Regions from separate parts of the Lysinibacillus sp. NPDC094403 genome, predicted to be linked through region 3. Evidence: riboswitches for the same ligand, from Rfam matches in the RefSeq annotation. Region 3 holds a riboswitch; each other region holds the start of a gene.
The links. A riboswitch is a leader RNA that binds a small molecule or an ion and turns the genes downstream of it on or off. The one in region 3 is predicted to bind thiamine pyrophosphate.
Positions count from the first base shown of each region.

Region 1: it holds a riboswitch for thiamine pyrophosphate, as region 3 does, so the genes downstream of both, thiM (hydroxyethylthiazole kinase) here and thiC (phosphomethylpyrimidine synthase ThiC) in region 3, are expected to answer to the same signal.
Region 2: it holds a riboswitch for thiamine pyrophosphate, as region 3 does, so the genes downstream of both, thiT (energy-coupled thiamine transporter ThiT) here and thiC (phosphomethylpyrimidine synthase ThiC) in region 3, are expected to answer to the same signal.
Region 4: it holds a riboswitch for thiamine pyrophosphate, as region 3 does, so the genes downstream of both, thiW (energy coupling factor transporter S component ThiW) here and thiC (phosphomethylpyrimidine synthase ThiC) in region 3, are expected to answer to the same signal.

Region 1 is NZ_JBNNTL010000033.1:12,275-15,950, reverse strand. It holds gene mbcS (acyl-CoA synthetase MbcS) at 248-1,837, opposite strand; TPP riboswitch at 2,113-2,211, shown strand; gene thiM (hydroxyethylthiazole kinase) at 2,300-3,055, shown strand; gene thiD (bifunctional hydroxymethylpyrimidine kinase/phosphomethylpyrimidine kinase) at 3,055-3,676, shown strand, end outside.
Region 2 is NZ_JBNNTL010000013.1:52,415-56,090, reverse strand. It holds gene ACQKMV_RS17430 (SbcC/MukB-like Walker B domain-containing protein) at 1-1,383, shown strand, start outside; gene ACQKMV_RS17425 (DUF4870 domain-containing protein) at 1,590-1,925, opposite strand; TPP riboswitch at 2,050-2,157, shown strand; gene thiT (energy-coupled thiamine transporter ThiT) at 2,285-2,845, shown strand; gene ACQKMV_RS17415 (DUF4871 domain-containing protein) at 3,054-3,569, shown strand.
Region 3 is NZ_JBNNTL010000010.1:13,503-17,178, reverse strand. It holds gene ACQKMV_RS15230 (AEC family transporter) at 1-905, shown strand, start outside; TPP riboswitch at 1,199-1,313, shown strand; gene thiC (phosphomethylpyrimidine synthase ThiC) at 1,453-3,231, shown strand; gene ACQKMV_RS15220 (catalase) at 3,364-3,676, opposite strand, start outside.
Region 4 is NZ_JBNNTL010000001.1:424,950-428,625, forward strand. It holds gene ACQKMV_RS01845 (hypothetical protein) at 1-174, shown strand, start outside; gene ACQKMV_RS01850 (EVE domain-containing protein) at 191-637, shown strand; gene thiW (energy coupling factor transporter S component ThiW) at 719-1,219, opposite strand; TPP riboswitch at 1,390-1,497, opposite strand; gene ACQKMV_RS01860 (MFS transporter) at 1,566-2,762, opposite strand; gene ACQKMV_RS01865 (LuxE family acyl-protein synthetase) at 3,173-3,676, shown strand, end outside.

The DNA of each region.
Region 1 (3,676 bases), on a different contig from region 3:
TACTTATTGCAATAATATGGCGCCATAGTATGGGGTTGATCACACCGCCGAGCGTCCAAGCTCCAATCAACTTATATATATATGTCATACCTATTAACAAATATCATCACCAAATTTTGGTGATGAGCCAATACTATGCAAAAGCTTTGACACATTCAACCTATAATACATTACCTAATATTAAAAAAAAAATCAAAGTTCATAAAAAAAGCAGGAACTTTGATTTTCGACATTATTTCCTAGGAAATTAATGATGATTGATGTAATGGACTTTTTCTTGCTCACGTAGTTCGACACGACGAATTTTGCCTGATGCAGTCTTTGGTAGCTCAGTAACAAACTCAATCGCACGAGGATATTTATAAGGTGCTGTTAAAGTTTTCACATGGCTTTGTAATGTTTTAATAAGTGCTTCATCACCAACTTCTCCGTTACAGAGCACAATAAATGCCTTTACGAGATTACCACGAATCCCATCCGGACTTGCGACAACGGCAGTTTCTTTCACTGCTGGATGCTTCAGTAAAGCATCTTCTACCTCAAATGGGCCTATCGTATATCCAGACGATATAATGACATCATCTCCACGTCCTTCGAACCAAAAATATCCATCTCCATCTTTATATGCACGATCTCCAGTAATATACCAATCGCCTCTAAATTGTAAATTTGTACGTTCGGGATCGTTTAAATATTTTTTAAATAACGCGGGTGTTTCACAGTGTACAGCAATATCTCCAACTTCTCCAATTGCAACAGGATTTCCAAAATCATCGATAATTTCAACAGTATTACCCGGAGTAGGTTTACCCATTGAGCCCATTCTCGCCTCCATCCCTACCATTGTACCAACAAGTAATGTATTCTCTGTTTGTCCATAGCCATCTCGTACTTGTAAATTAAAGACCTCGGAAAATACTTTGATCACTTCACTATTTAAAGGTTCGCCCGCTGACACAGCCTGACGTATTGTACTTAAATTGAATTCATGTAAATTTTCAAGCCCTGCCATAAGACGGTATTCGGTTGGTGTGCAACACAGAATATTAATATTGAATTTTTCAAGCAGTGAAAGGTATGTTGCTGCATCAAAGTGTCCTTTGTAAACAAATGCTGTAGCACCACTTCCTAAAGTAGCGAGAAACGGACTCCAAATCCATTTTTGCCAGCCAGGCGCTGCTGTAGCCCAAACAATGTCACCTTCTTGAACACCTAACCAATTTGGTGCAGTAGTTCGTAAGTGTGCGTAACCCCAGCTATGTGTATGTACCGCTGCCTTCGGATTGCCTGTTGTACCACTCGTATATGCTAAAAATGCAATATCTGTACTCTTAGTCGGTGTAATGCTTATGTAGGTTGTTGGTTGGTTTTGCATTTTTTCAAGCAATGGCTGCCAAGGTTCATGTGCATGACCAATGACAAATTGCTGTATTTCTTGTAAATTTTCAACATTATCAAATTGTTCAATATAAGGCTCAAATGCAACAACGCCTTTTGCATCAGCATGATTGATTCGATATTCAATATCCTTAGTTCTCAGCATTTCTGAGCTAGGTATAATGGTTAAACCTGCCTTTAAGGCTGCAATGTACACGATATACGCTTCAACCGATCTTGGCACCATGACTAAAATAACATCACCTTTTTTTAAACCTTGAGATGTAAATACATGTGCTGCCTGATTCGCCTTTTCAAGCAAAGCTGTATATGTTATATACTGAATTTCCTCGTCTTCGTTATAAATTAATAATGCATTTTTTGTAGAATCCTGAGCATATTTTTCAATTTCCTCTGAAATGTTATACCATTCTGGTGCAATTAAATCTTCTCTTCTCATGGCAAATGCCCCCTTTTGTTACGCTTATTATAAAACTCAATTTTTATCTTTTTCAATGGAATACACTCTAATTCAGTAAAGTAGTGACAACTATCATGCTCTGCTATATGGCATCAGTCACGTTTGAGTTCTATCAATTTCAACTTGGCGTAATTGTTGCTGTCGCTTCGTTATCTCTTCGCTTTCGCACAGAAATCGTTTGTTGCTGTCGCTTCCCTATAAAAACTTCCTATTGAACATGAATGAATAATATGGTACATTTTGGTCAACTAAAAGCATGATTGCAGGGGGACTCATTTAGAGTTGAGAAGGTAAAACCTGACCCTTTGAACCTGTTAGTTAATACTGACGTAGGGAGCAATTCACATCTATTTACTGATGAAAGGCTCTTTTGCGTGTTTTTTCCACACGAAAAAGAGCCTTTTTTGCACGCTTACGTCCATCCAACAAGGAGGACTTAAATTGGTATTTCATACTATCCGCAAACAAAATCCACTTATTCATTGTATTACTAATTATGTTGTGGCTAATTTTCAAGCAAATGGCTTATTAGCAATAGGCGCTTCTCCAGTCATGGCTGATGACAGTCATGAGGTTGAAGAAATGGTCGCAATTGCCTCGGGTTTATTGATAAATATCGGTACCCTTAACGAGCGAATGAAAGAATCAATGTTACTTGCAGGAAAAAAAGCAAATGCTCTTGGCATTCCCGTTATTTTAGATCCTGTTGCAGCAGGTGCAACAACTTACCGGAAACAAATGGTACAGCGATTACTGAAGGAAATTAAATTTTCCGCAATTCGTTGTAATATTGGAGAGCTTGCGGCTATCGCCAATGTAGACTGGCAACAAAAAGGTGTTGATAGCGGTAGTGGTTCAATATCTTTAGAAGTTGAGGCACAGCAAATAGCTCAACTCTACAAATGTATTGTTATTGTGACTGGTGAAAAGGATTTTATTACTGATGGTAAACATCAGCAATGGGTTACAGGTGGAAATTCTCAAATGACAGAAGTTACTGGAACAGGTTGCTTATTGAGTGCAATTTGTTGTGCCTCCTTCGCTGCAGGAGATAAACCATTTGACCAATTGGTAGAAACATTATCGCTTTATAAAAAAGTGGCAGAGCAAGCCACTTCTTCTTCTCAATATATCGGAGATTTTCAAATTGCAGTGTTAAATGAACTACATCGCCTTTCCAAGGATGGTGAAGAATGATGCATATTGTAACGACAATTGCTGGTTCAGATAGTGGCGGCGGTGCAGGCATACAGGCTGATTTAAAAACATTTCAGGAATTAAAGGTATTTGGAACGTCTGTTATTACAGCTTTAACAGCCCAGAACACACTTGGCGTATCGGATGTCTTACCAATTGAAGTGAGCTTTATTGAGAAACAATTTAAAGCGCTAATCGAGGATTTTTCAATTAGTGCTGTTAAAACAGGAATGCTGTTTTCCTCCGAAATAATACAATCAATTGCACATATTTTAGCCAAATTAAATATTCCGCTTATTGTAGATCCTGTCATGATTGCAAAAGGTGGCGAAAGCTTATTACAGCAAGAAGCCATTGAGGCAATACGTAGTTATTTGCTACCTTTAACAACAATTGTAACACCAAACATTCCTGAAGCAGAAACCCTTTCAGGAAGGAAAATCAATTCTTTTGTAGATATTAAAGCAGCAGCTCAGATCTTATTACAAATGGGTGTTCAATGTGTCATTATTAAAGGCGGTCATTTAGAGGATAAATGTTTTGCTATTGATTATGTATTTTTTAAAGATGGTCGGTCATTTTCCATGCAGTCCACTCGTATTGCAACAAAAAATACGCATG
Region 2 (3,676 bases), on a different contig from region 3:
AATTCTACAAAGCATCTTCTACAAGAGGCGCTAGAACAGTTAGAGACGAATGAGATTGATCAATCGAATCAGGCACAAATTGTAGCTTCCTTGCAAAACGTAGAGCAACAAATAACAATTTTAAAAGTAGTGAGCAATCAATTGTCTGATATACGTATGCAACAAAAGGATCATCGCACACGAATGGAGCAGCTACAAGAAAAGCAAATAAAACTAGAGCAATACTTAGCTGAGAAGACGAAGGAATTGACTAAGCAACAAGCAATTGTGGAGGAGCAGCAAAAGCATATTCCAGAAAATCTTACGACGCTACAAGCATTGAAGCAGGCGATTGCTGATATCGGTTCACAAAAGGTAGCTTTACAAACTGCGTGGAATATCAGCCAACAAAGCCTGCAATCTGCCAAAGAAGCAGCAAATAATACTAGAATGGCGATAGAAATAGCGAAACAGGCTTTTGAGGAATTAAAGCTAAAAATGGATGAAAAACGCGAGCAATTTTCAGTAAGTATGAAGGAAGCAGGCTTTGAAAGCTATGAAGAATTTGCTGCTGGGAAGCGAAGTATAGTGCAAATAGAAGCTTTACGGAAGGCATGCAGTGATTATGCACTACAAATTCACACATTACAGGTGCAAATTGCTGAGGGTGAAAAGCATCTTAAAGGGCAAGAAAAACAAGATTTAACGGCAATGGAAGAAAAGTTAGAGATGCTTCGTGTCACATATGAGGAAGCCTTTAAAGTATTGCAACAAATGGAAGGATTTGCGAAGGCTTGTGCAGACTTTATCGAAAAAGTTGAGGGGACCGAACAGGAGATTCGTTTACTTGAAAAAGAGGCGGGACGGGTGAAGGAACTGTATGCAATGCTAAATGGGCAGAATGAGAAAAAGCTGTCCTTTGAGCGTTATATTCAAATTAATTATTTAGATAAAATTACAGAGGCAGCAAATGTCCGGCTTTATCATCTATCCAACGGTCAGTTTGAACTACGACGTTCAGATCGCTTAGAAAAGCATGCCAAGCAAAGTGGGCTTGGGCTAGATGTGTATGATGCCTATACGGATCAATTACGAGATGTGAAAACATTATCAGGGGGAGAAAAGTTTAATGCGTCTTTAAGTCTTGCCCTTGGTATGGCAGATGTCATTCAAAGTTTTCAAGGTAATATCCGCATTGAAACGATGTTTATTGATGAGGGCTTTGGTTCTCTCGATGAAGAAGCGTTAAATAAGGCGATTGATACGCTTATTGATTTACAAGATTCTGGGCGTATGATTGGAGTCATTTCTCATGTTGCAGAGTTAAAAGCTACAATGCCAGCTGTGTTGCATGTGGAAAAAGCGATGAACGGTCAAAGTCAAACATATTTTGAAGTGAAATAAAAAAAGAGGCGTGTTTCCATTGTGTGGAAATACGCCTCTTTTTCATTTTTTAGTTACGTTAGGATTTGTTCCTTTCTTTGCAGCGATTACTTTTTTTACAATGGGGATAGCGATAGGTGCTAATTTTACTGCGACTTTGATTACTTTAGATACTTTCACAAATAACAGCTCCTTTTAGTACTAGCTGTTCAAGGTTGAAATGAAACTTATCGGATAACGCGAACAGCTTGGATAATATTCCAAATAACGATTCCAATTGAAACGAGTAAGTAAATTGCGAATGAAGCAAACCAAATGATAAGAAACGTATTACTACCTGAATCAGGGTCGAAATTGGTGTTGAATGATAAAGTTGAGAAGACAAAGACGACAAATAATATAATTCCGAATGCTACTGGGATTAAATGTGATATTAGTGCTCGAATAGAGTGACTCTTTACGTCGCTATCTTTTGTAACAAAGTAAACGACTAATGGCACAATAAAAGGTGCGAATAAAATACTGAGATAACTAAAGGCAGATAAAATTTTTTGGTTCTCCATAGTAGTACCTCCTTTTTTTATATTTACGCATGAAAAACAGCAAAGTTTCAAAAAATAATGTAGAAGAGGTTGTAATCGTAACAGTGTTTGAGTAAAATGAGGTTGTTCAAATAAATTAAGATGTAACGACCACAAGGGGAGCTGATGATGTCAGCTGAGACTGGGCACGTAATGCCTTGACTCTTCGAACCTGTAAGTTAACACTTGCGTAGGGATGTGGATAGAAACCGACACTTTTACGATGTGAGGCTCTGTCCTGGCATCGTTTTTATTTTATTGATGCCAGATAGGGACATATTTGCCAACTGATTTCTATTCCTGCTCTTGTATCCTACATCGGAACAAAGGAGAGAATACTTATGGACAATAAAAAACTTTTAATGCTTGTGGAGATTGCGATATTTGCAGCGATTGGTCTTGTGCTAGATCAGGTTTCTTTTAAAGTATGGGCACAAGGTGGCTCTGTTAGTCTAGTGATGGTGCCAATAATATTAATAGCATTTCGCTGGGGACTTATTCCAGGCATGACAACGGGTTTACTCATTGGTGTTATGCAAACAATGTTTGGTGCCACTATTGTGCATTGGCTTCAAGGCATACTCGATTATGGTGTTGCCTTTACAGTTGTGGGATTGGCGGCCGTTGTTCGTCAACCTGTGCTAGAGGCTGCTAAAGATTTAAACAAAAAGAAAATGGCGCTTTATATTATTTTAGGAACTGTATTAGCAGGCTTCTTACGTTATGCAACACATACCATTGGGGGCGCTGTATTTTTCGCAGAGTATGCTGGCGACCAAAATGCGTGGATTTATTCAATCATTTATAATGGAACATATATGCTACCAGCAACGATTTTAACAGCAATTGTTGGTGTTCTGCTATTTACGGCAGCACCTCAATTAATGCAACGCAAATCATAATTAGTATGCCCTTCACATTAGTGGAGGGTTTTTTGTTTTGCTTTTGCGAAAAGATTGTTGCTATTCAACTAACGATACAGGTTAGTTGAAGAAGAAGGGATATTTATAAGAATGTTGAAGTAGTACTATAGAATATCGTTCATCTAAGAAGAATTTAACAAAATTACTAAATGAAAGGGAATGTCTGGTTGGTAAGAGGGGGATAAATATGAGGAACAAAATGATTATGTTGATTTCTATGCAATTCTTAATGACACTTGTCGGTTGTAACAATATTGATAAAAAAGAAACTCGTGAGGTAAGTTCTACTTTTTCATTGCCCGTTACTTTGGGTGATGGGACAGAAGGTGAGTATTTATTGATTGGCGAAGAAGGGAAAGTTGGTTTTTTGGTCGGTTCGGGTAAAAAAGATGAAGCAGTAGAAGAAAAGATTATTGCTAATAAAGCAAATAAGTATATGTGGCATTTTTGGGGAGATAAAGATAGTATCAGTGGTGATTTTAAAGTAGTTGGAATTGACAAAGAAGGGAAAGAACATCCCGTGTTGGTATCTGGCGATGATACAGTATGGCAATATTCCAATACTTCCATTAGCCCTAATAACTTTGCCGATTCCCATATCCCATCGAATATGGTGTTCCCTATAAGTGGATTATGGAAATTAGAAATATATTTTAATGAGAAGTTTTTTGGGGAAATAGTTATAAACGTCGAAGATAGTTAAATTATCTTCAATGGAGTGCTTTACTTGAAGATCATTGAGTTGCGTATGCAGCTCTTTTTTCTTATCTAACGGGCAGTTTAGTTTAAGATCTTTGTTAATTTTAAATG
Region 3 (3,676 bases):
TCCAAATAGTAGCTCCTATTTTAGTGCTTCTAGTACTTGGTGCAGTTTTACAAAAGAAATTTCGTTTTAATTTAAAGGCGTTATCTCAGCTTATTACATATTGCTTCATGCCAGCAGCTGTTTTTGTGAATTTATATGAAACGAGTATAGAGCTGTCAGTGCTTGGACAAGTTGCGTTATTTATTTTACTCTTTATCGGCAGTCAAATGGTGCTTAGCCATTTTATAGCAAAGGGACTTGGTTTAGTAAAAACAGAGGCTGCAGTGTTTAAAAATAGTGTTGTCCTTATTAATTCAGGCAACTATGGTATTCCGGTCGCGCAAATGATTTTCGTGACGCAGCCGATTGGAGTAGCGATTCAGGTCATTCTCGTGATATTTCAAAATATGACGACCTATACATACGGCTTATACAATTTAATTTCTTCAACAAAATCGGGCATGTCTATTGTGAAAGACTTCCTCAAAATGCCTATTATTCATGCGCTTATTATTGGTGTTGCAATGAATTATTTTAATATCACTATTCCACAGTTCATAAGAATTCCGGTAGATCATGTGGCAGATGGCTTTATCGCGGTGGCATTAATAACTTTAGGGGCACAACTATCACAGCTTGAAATCAAATCTATGTTCAATAAGATTGTATTCATTAGCTGTTTTACACGACTAGTCATAGGGCCAGCCATAGCATTACTTATCATTTTTACACTTGGCTTAGATGGTGTCGTGGCACAATCGCTTTTTATAGCTAGTTCGTTCCCAACATCCAGAAATAGTTCTAGTCTGGCATTAGAATATGACGTAGAATCGGCAACTGCTGCACAAACCGTGTTATTTTCAACGATTGTGAGCTGTATTACAGTGACGATTGTGATTTATGTAGCGGAGCTGTTGTTTACCTAACAAGTATAAGTTTATTAACAAAACGAGGGAATGAGTCACCCGTAGTTGATAAAAACTGAGATTGTTCTGATAAAACAAGATAATATTCCGATAAAATCTGAAATTGTTCCGATAAAATGAGATTTTGTTCCGATAATTCTTCAAAGACATATTTTCTCGAGGGCATCCGATGAGTCGCATCGCTTGCGCGCTCATGGTCTCATCTGGACGCTAACTCTTGATGATAAACCAAAAATAATCAAATGAAGCTTCCATCTCTTAGCAATATCTGCTACACTATCATCAAACTTAATAGTATTAACTAGGGGAGTCTGATGAGTCAGGCTGAGAGGGAAACGCTTAGAGGTTTCTTGACCCTTTGGACCTGATCTGGCTCATACCAGCGTGGGAAAGTTAACCATTATTGCACTCTATGTTATTTGCGATAACTATACCTTTACATTCTTAGCCGGATCCAAAATTTTTTTTGGATTCGGCTTTTGTTTTTGTTGGGGTGAGCTAGATTCGGTCCTTGTATAAAAATACGTAAAAGGGAGCGAATTAGTTTATGACAACAGTTACCGAAAAGAATATTACGATTATGTCAAATTTTGATGGAAGTAAAAAAGTTTATGTAGAAGGATCTCGACCAGATATTTTAGTGCCAATGCGCGAAATTGCTTTAAGTCCGACGACAGGAAGCTTTGGTGAAGAGGAAAATGCGCCAGTACGTGTTTATGACACGAGTGGCCCTTACACTGATCCTACGTATAAGGTGGATATTACGAAGGGATTGCCAGCTTTACGTAGGTCATGGATCAAAGAACGAGATGACGTTGAGGAATACGAAGGCCGTACTATCAAGCCAGAAGATAATGGATTCCGTAATGCTGAAGATCCACGAATTCAAGAAAATGTTTTCCCAGATTTATCTAGAAAGCCTTTGCGTGCGAAGAAAGGTAGAAATGTAACACAGCTTCACTATGCACGAAAGGGAATTATTACTCCAGAAATGGAATTTGTAGCAATTCGCGAAAATATGGATCCTGAATTTGTGCGCTCAGAGATCGCGGCAGGTCGTGCTATTTTGCCATCTAATATTAATCATCCTGAGGCTGAGCCAATGATTATTGGACGTAACTTCCACGTAAAAATTAACGCTAATATTGGAAATTCAGCGGTGTCATCCTCTATTGCAGAAGAGGTAGAGAAAATGACGTGGGCTACACGCTGGGGCGCTGATAACATTATGGATTTATCGACTGGTAAGCATATTCATACGACACGTGAATGGATTATCCGTAATGCCGCAGTGCCAGTAGGAACGGTGCCGATTTACCAAGCGCTAGAAAAAGTAAATGGTGTGGCAGAGGATTTAACGTGGGAAGTGTATCGTGATACGTTGATTGAGCAGGCCGAGCAAGGTGTTGATTACTTCACGATTCATGCAGGGGTACTGCTACGCTATGTGCCATTAACAGCTAATCGTGTAACAGGCATAGTGTCTCGTGGAGGCTCGATTATGGCACAGTGGTGTTTATTCCACCACCAAGAGAGCTTCTTATATACACATTTTGAAGAAATCTGTGAAATTATGAAAGCCTATGATGTTGCCTTCTCCTTAGGTGACGGTTTGCGTCCTGGTTCTATTGCAGATGCTAATGATGAAGCTCAATTTGCGGAGCTAGAAACGCTAGGGGAATTAACGCAAATTGCCTGGAAGCATGATGTACAGGTGATGGTTGAAGGACCAGGGCATGTACCAATGCATCTTATAAAAGAAAATATGGACAAGCAGTTAGAGCTGTGTAAGGAAGCTCCTTTCTATACCTTAGGGCCGCTGACAACAGATATTGCTCCTGGCTATGACCATATTACATCAGCCATTGGTGCTGCGATGATAGGGTGGTTTGGTACGGCAATGCTTTGCTATGTGACGCCTAAAGAGCATCTTGGCTTACCAAATCGTGAGGATGTTCGTGTAGGGGTTATTACGTATAAAATTGCTGCACACGCGGCTGATTTAGCGAAAGGGCATCCGGGAGCGCAGCAGCGAGATGATGCGCTATCTAAGGCACGCTTTGAATTCCGCTGGCGCGATCAATTCAACCTATCGCTGGATCCAGAGCGTGCAGTTGAATATCATGATGAAACATTGCCTGCAGAGGGAGCAAAAACTGCGCACTTCTGTTCAATGTGTGGACCTAAGTTTTGTAGTATGAGAATCTCACAGGATATTCGTACTTATGCAAAAGAAAAAGACTTAAATACGACTGAAGCAATCCACAAAGGTATGCAGGAGAAGGCGGAGGAATTTAAAAAGGCAGGCAGTCAAATTTATCAATAATTATCAGAGAGGGCTTGTGTCTATTAAATTAGGCACAAGCCTTTTTTGGGTCGTTAAGATAAAAAACTCCATGTGAAGTTGCTCTTCACATGGAGTAGAAAGTTGGATTTGGATATCAATAATCGTGGGAAATTAGACGTTAGTTGTTTGTTTTACGTATGGGTTTGAAAGGTCCATACCTTCTAATGAAAGACCCATAGCTTTTGCTACACCTTCACCATATGCTGGATCAGCTAAATAGCAATGAAGGATGTGACGACGTTTGATGAACTCTTCAACTGACGCCATATCGTTAGCTGTAGTTTCGAATAGGCGTTGTTGCTCTTCTGCAGTCATTAGAAGGAATAATTTACCTGGCTGCTCGAAGTAATTGTTGTCATCTTCACGGAAGTCGTGGATACCAGCATGACCGTCAATACGTAAGTCAGGTTCTTTATGGTCTAAA
Region 4 (3,676 bases), on a different contig from region 3:
TCACCTATGCCGAAAGGATTTAAGTTAACTATCCAAACTATTGAAGGCGATGATATAGAATGTGTTGCTATCATTACGACTACTTGGGATGGTTTGCCAAACCCAGTGATTTTGGAAGAAAAATTGATTCTTGAAAATGGAAAAATAAAATCGTTTACGATGATCCCTAAATAAAAGGAGAGCTCTTCCTATGACTGAAAGAGACACAAAATATTGGATTGGCGTGGTATCTCTTACTCATGTGCAAAAAGGGGTTGAGGGTGGATTCGGCCAACTATGCCATGGCAAAGAAAGACCTTTGAAACGAATGAAAAAAGGAGACTGGATTATATATTATTCTCCTAAAAAAAGTCTTGATGATAATGAGCCTGTAAGAGCATTTACCGCAATTGGAAGAATAAAAGACGAGCGAATATACGAGTTCCAAATGGCAGAAAATTTTATTCCTTTTAGAAGAGATATAGACTTCTATAAAGAGGCAAAGGCAGTACCAATAAAAAGGATCTTAGATTATTTAGAATTTGTAGAAGATAAATCGAAGTATGGTTATAAATTCAGGTTTGGTCATTTTGAAATAAGCAAAAAAGACTTTTTATTAATTGCGCATGAAATGGGATTACCATTGAAGTATGGGTGAATTTGTTTGGAACAAAAAACGTTACTTTCTTTATTAATTGCCATTAAAGGAAGTAACGTTTTTCAATTGCTGTAAATCAAGCTATTTAGGCGTAGTGTTAAGGTTAGTTACAAATACTGTTTTACGCAAATTGCTGGCAACGACAAAGCCTAAGATAGCACCAATAGTACTTGAGGTTAAAAAGGCTGGCATGAAAAATAAAGCAGCAACGGATGTCCCCATTAATAAATGTGCGTAAGGTACTGCAATAAGTGAGGCAATAATACCAGTCCCAAACATTTCACCGACACCTGCTAGCCATTGCTTGCCGCTGTATTTATAGGCGAGAGATGCACATATAGCACCAATTACACTACCGGGTATAGCTAGTAATGAGCCTGTGCCTGTTAAAATACGAATGATTGCTGTGACAAAGGCGACCATAACAGTAGGCAATGGTCCAAGAATGATAGCGCCAATAACATTAATGGCATGTTGTACAGGGTAGGCACGCGCAATTCCCGTTGGTATTGAAACGAAGGTAGAACCTGCTACGGCAATTGCTACTAATAAGGCCATGATTGTTAATTTTCGAATTGACATAATTTCCACTCCTTTGAAATGTGAATTTTATAGGTTATCGCCGGTAGCTAGGGAGTTCCGCCGCAAAAAGCGAGAGAACCGCCGCTAAACATGTGAGTTCCGCCGCTAGAGCGTGAAAAAGCCGCTTCCTAAAAACAATAGGAAGCGGCCCTGCATTTTTACATATTAAAAAGCAAGTGTCGCCACTTCCCTCCGCTAGTGTGAACTAGATCAGGTTCAAAGGGTCCGTATATCACCATATACGTCTCAGCCTTTTAAAGACTCCCCTAGTGGTAAGTAAATTTATTTATTAATTTTTCTCCTAATAATGTAGCATAATACCAAAAATAGTCAATAACTTTTCTGGCTATTCTGTATCAGGATGCATAAGGTGTGGTGCTTTTTTCCTTGTCCAAATAAGGGCAAGGAAGAAGCAAGCCATTAAAACAATAGACCCGAATATATAAGGACTGTTCATGTTCCAATCGAATAATATACCTGCTAAAGCTGGACCAATCATATTACCAAGACTCATATACGCATTATTCAGACCAGCTGCAAAGCCTTGTTCATTTTCAGCAAGCTTTGAAATCAGTGTGTTGACAGCTGGGCGAATCAATGTCGTTGCTGTAGAGAAGATTGTCGCAACAATTAAAATAAGTGCAAAACCAGATGCGAATAATATTAAGAAAATCGAAACGGCTGCAATAAATAAATTGACTAACACTACTTTCATTTCGCCGAAGCGATTAAACAGCGGTGTAATAACAAACATCTGTACAACAACACCAAAAGCGCCACCCACAACTAATATAATGGCGATATCAGTAGGTGTGTAATTAAACTTGTCTGTCACAAATAATGATAATGTTGTTTGGAAGTTAGCAATTCCGAATGAGAATACAAGCATGATAATTAGCATGACAAAATAAGGCATTCGGACTGAACGGGCCATCTGCTTAGCAAGATTATCCCGCTTTTGCGCTTTTTTCGTTGTGTTTGGTTTTGTAGCAGGCAGTAAAAAGAACGATAAAATAGCTGCTAAGATAGCTGCACATCCAGCAGTATAAAATGGAAAATGCAAACTAACTTTTGAGAGGAATCCACCGATACCTGGTCCAATCATAAACCCAAAGGACATTGCTGCCCCTAGCATACCCATACCTTTTCCTCGTTCCTCATACGTTGTGACATCTGCCACAAAAGCCATGATAGGAGGTGCCACAAATGCAGAGCCGAGGCCACCTAAAAAGCGTGCCAAGAAGAGCATCCACACATCTGTAGAAAGCCCGAAACCAATTTGTGCAAGTCCTGTTACGATAAGTCCGAAAATAATGAGATTTTTTCGACCATATTGATCCGAAAGATTCCCAGCAATTGGAGAAAATACGAATTGTGCTAAGGCGAACGTTGCAATCAACATGCCAAGTACTTGTCCTGCAGCACCAAATAGTTTTAAATACTCAGGCATGACAGGAATAATAATTCCGATACTCCCCATTGCGATAAACATATTAAACATTAAAATATACAAAGCCGCCTTATTAGACTTCTGCTGGGTCATCGAATACCCCCTTTTCTAATCAAATATAGTACAGTCTATCACAAAGAAAAATGGTTTGCTATTAGTTTGGATTACAAGAAATAGTGGACCAATGGTTTATTCTAAAACTAATAAATGATAAATATTTTGCAATAATAATTAAGTATTCAATTAGTAAATTCCACAAGTTTTTTGTGGAATTTACTTTTTTTCTTGTAGTGAATTAGGGGTTACATCATTTGTTCTTATGTTAATCTTTTTATATCAACTGTATTACGAAAATTGCGATGATTAGCAATTTATATATGGTTGATGTTCCTTTAATAATTCCTTTAATAATTCCTGTAATAACGGCTAATTACTGATCTAAATGAAGCGATCATAAGCCGAAAATCCGATTGAAGTTGATATTAAAAAGGAGAGAAAATGAAATGGTAACTATTCGTGCAGCAATGGAAAATTTAGAAAAATTAGGTATTAATCCAGTAACAGCAGTCATTGGGTCAACCCAACAGCTATTTCAATGGGATGAAGAAAAAGTCAATGAATTAAAGGGTTATTTAATCGCCCAAAATTTTAAACATCATTATGAAAACAATAGCTTTTATCGAATGCTATGCGAGGATAGCGGCGTTAAACCTGCCGATATACAAGGTCTAAATGATATACAAAAAATCCCACTTATTCCGGTGACAAGTTTTAAAAGACCTGACTCTCATTTATTATTATCAACATCTTTAGAGAACATTGAATTTGAAATGCGAAGTACAGGAACAAGTGGTATACCAAGTATATCGAGAAGGGATGCTGAAACATTAAATAATTGCGTATTTAGTATTTACGCAATGTATAGAGAGATGTTTGCCTTCTCTCGTGGGGCTGGTCTCTTCTTATTCCCATCTCCTGAAGAAATGCCAGAGATGGGAATGGTAAAA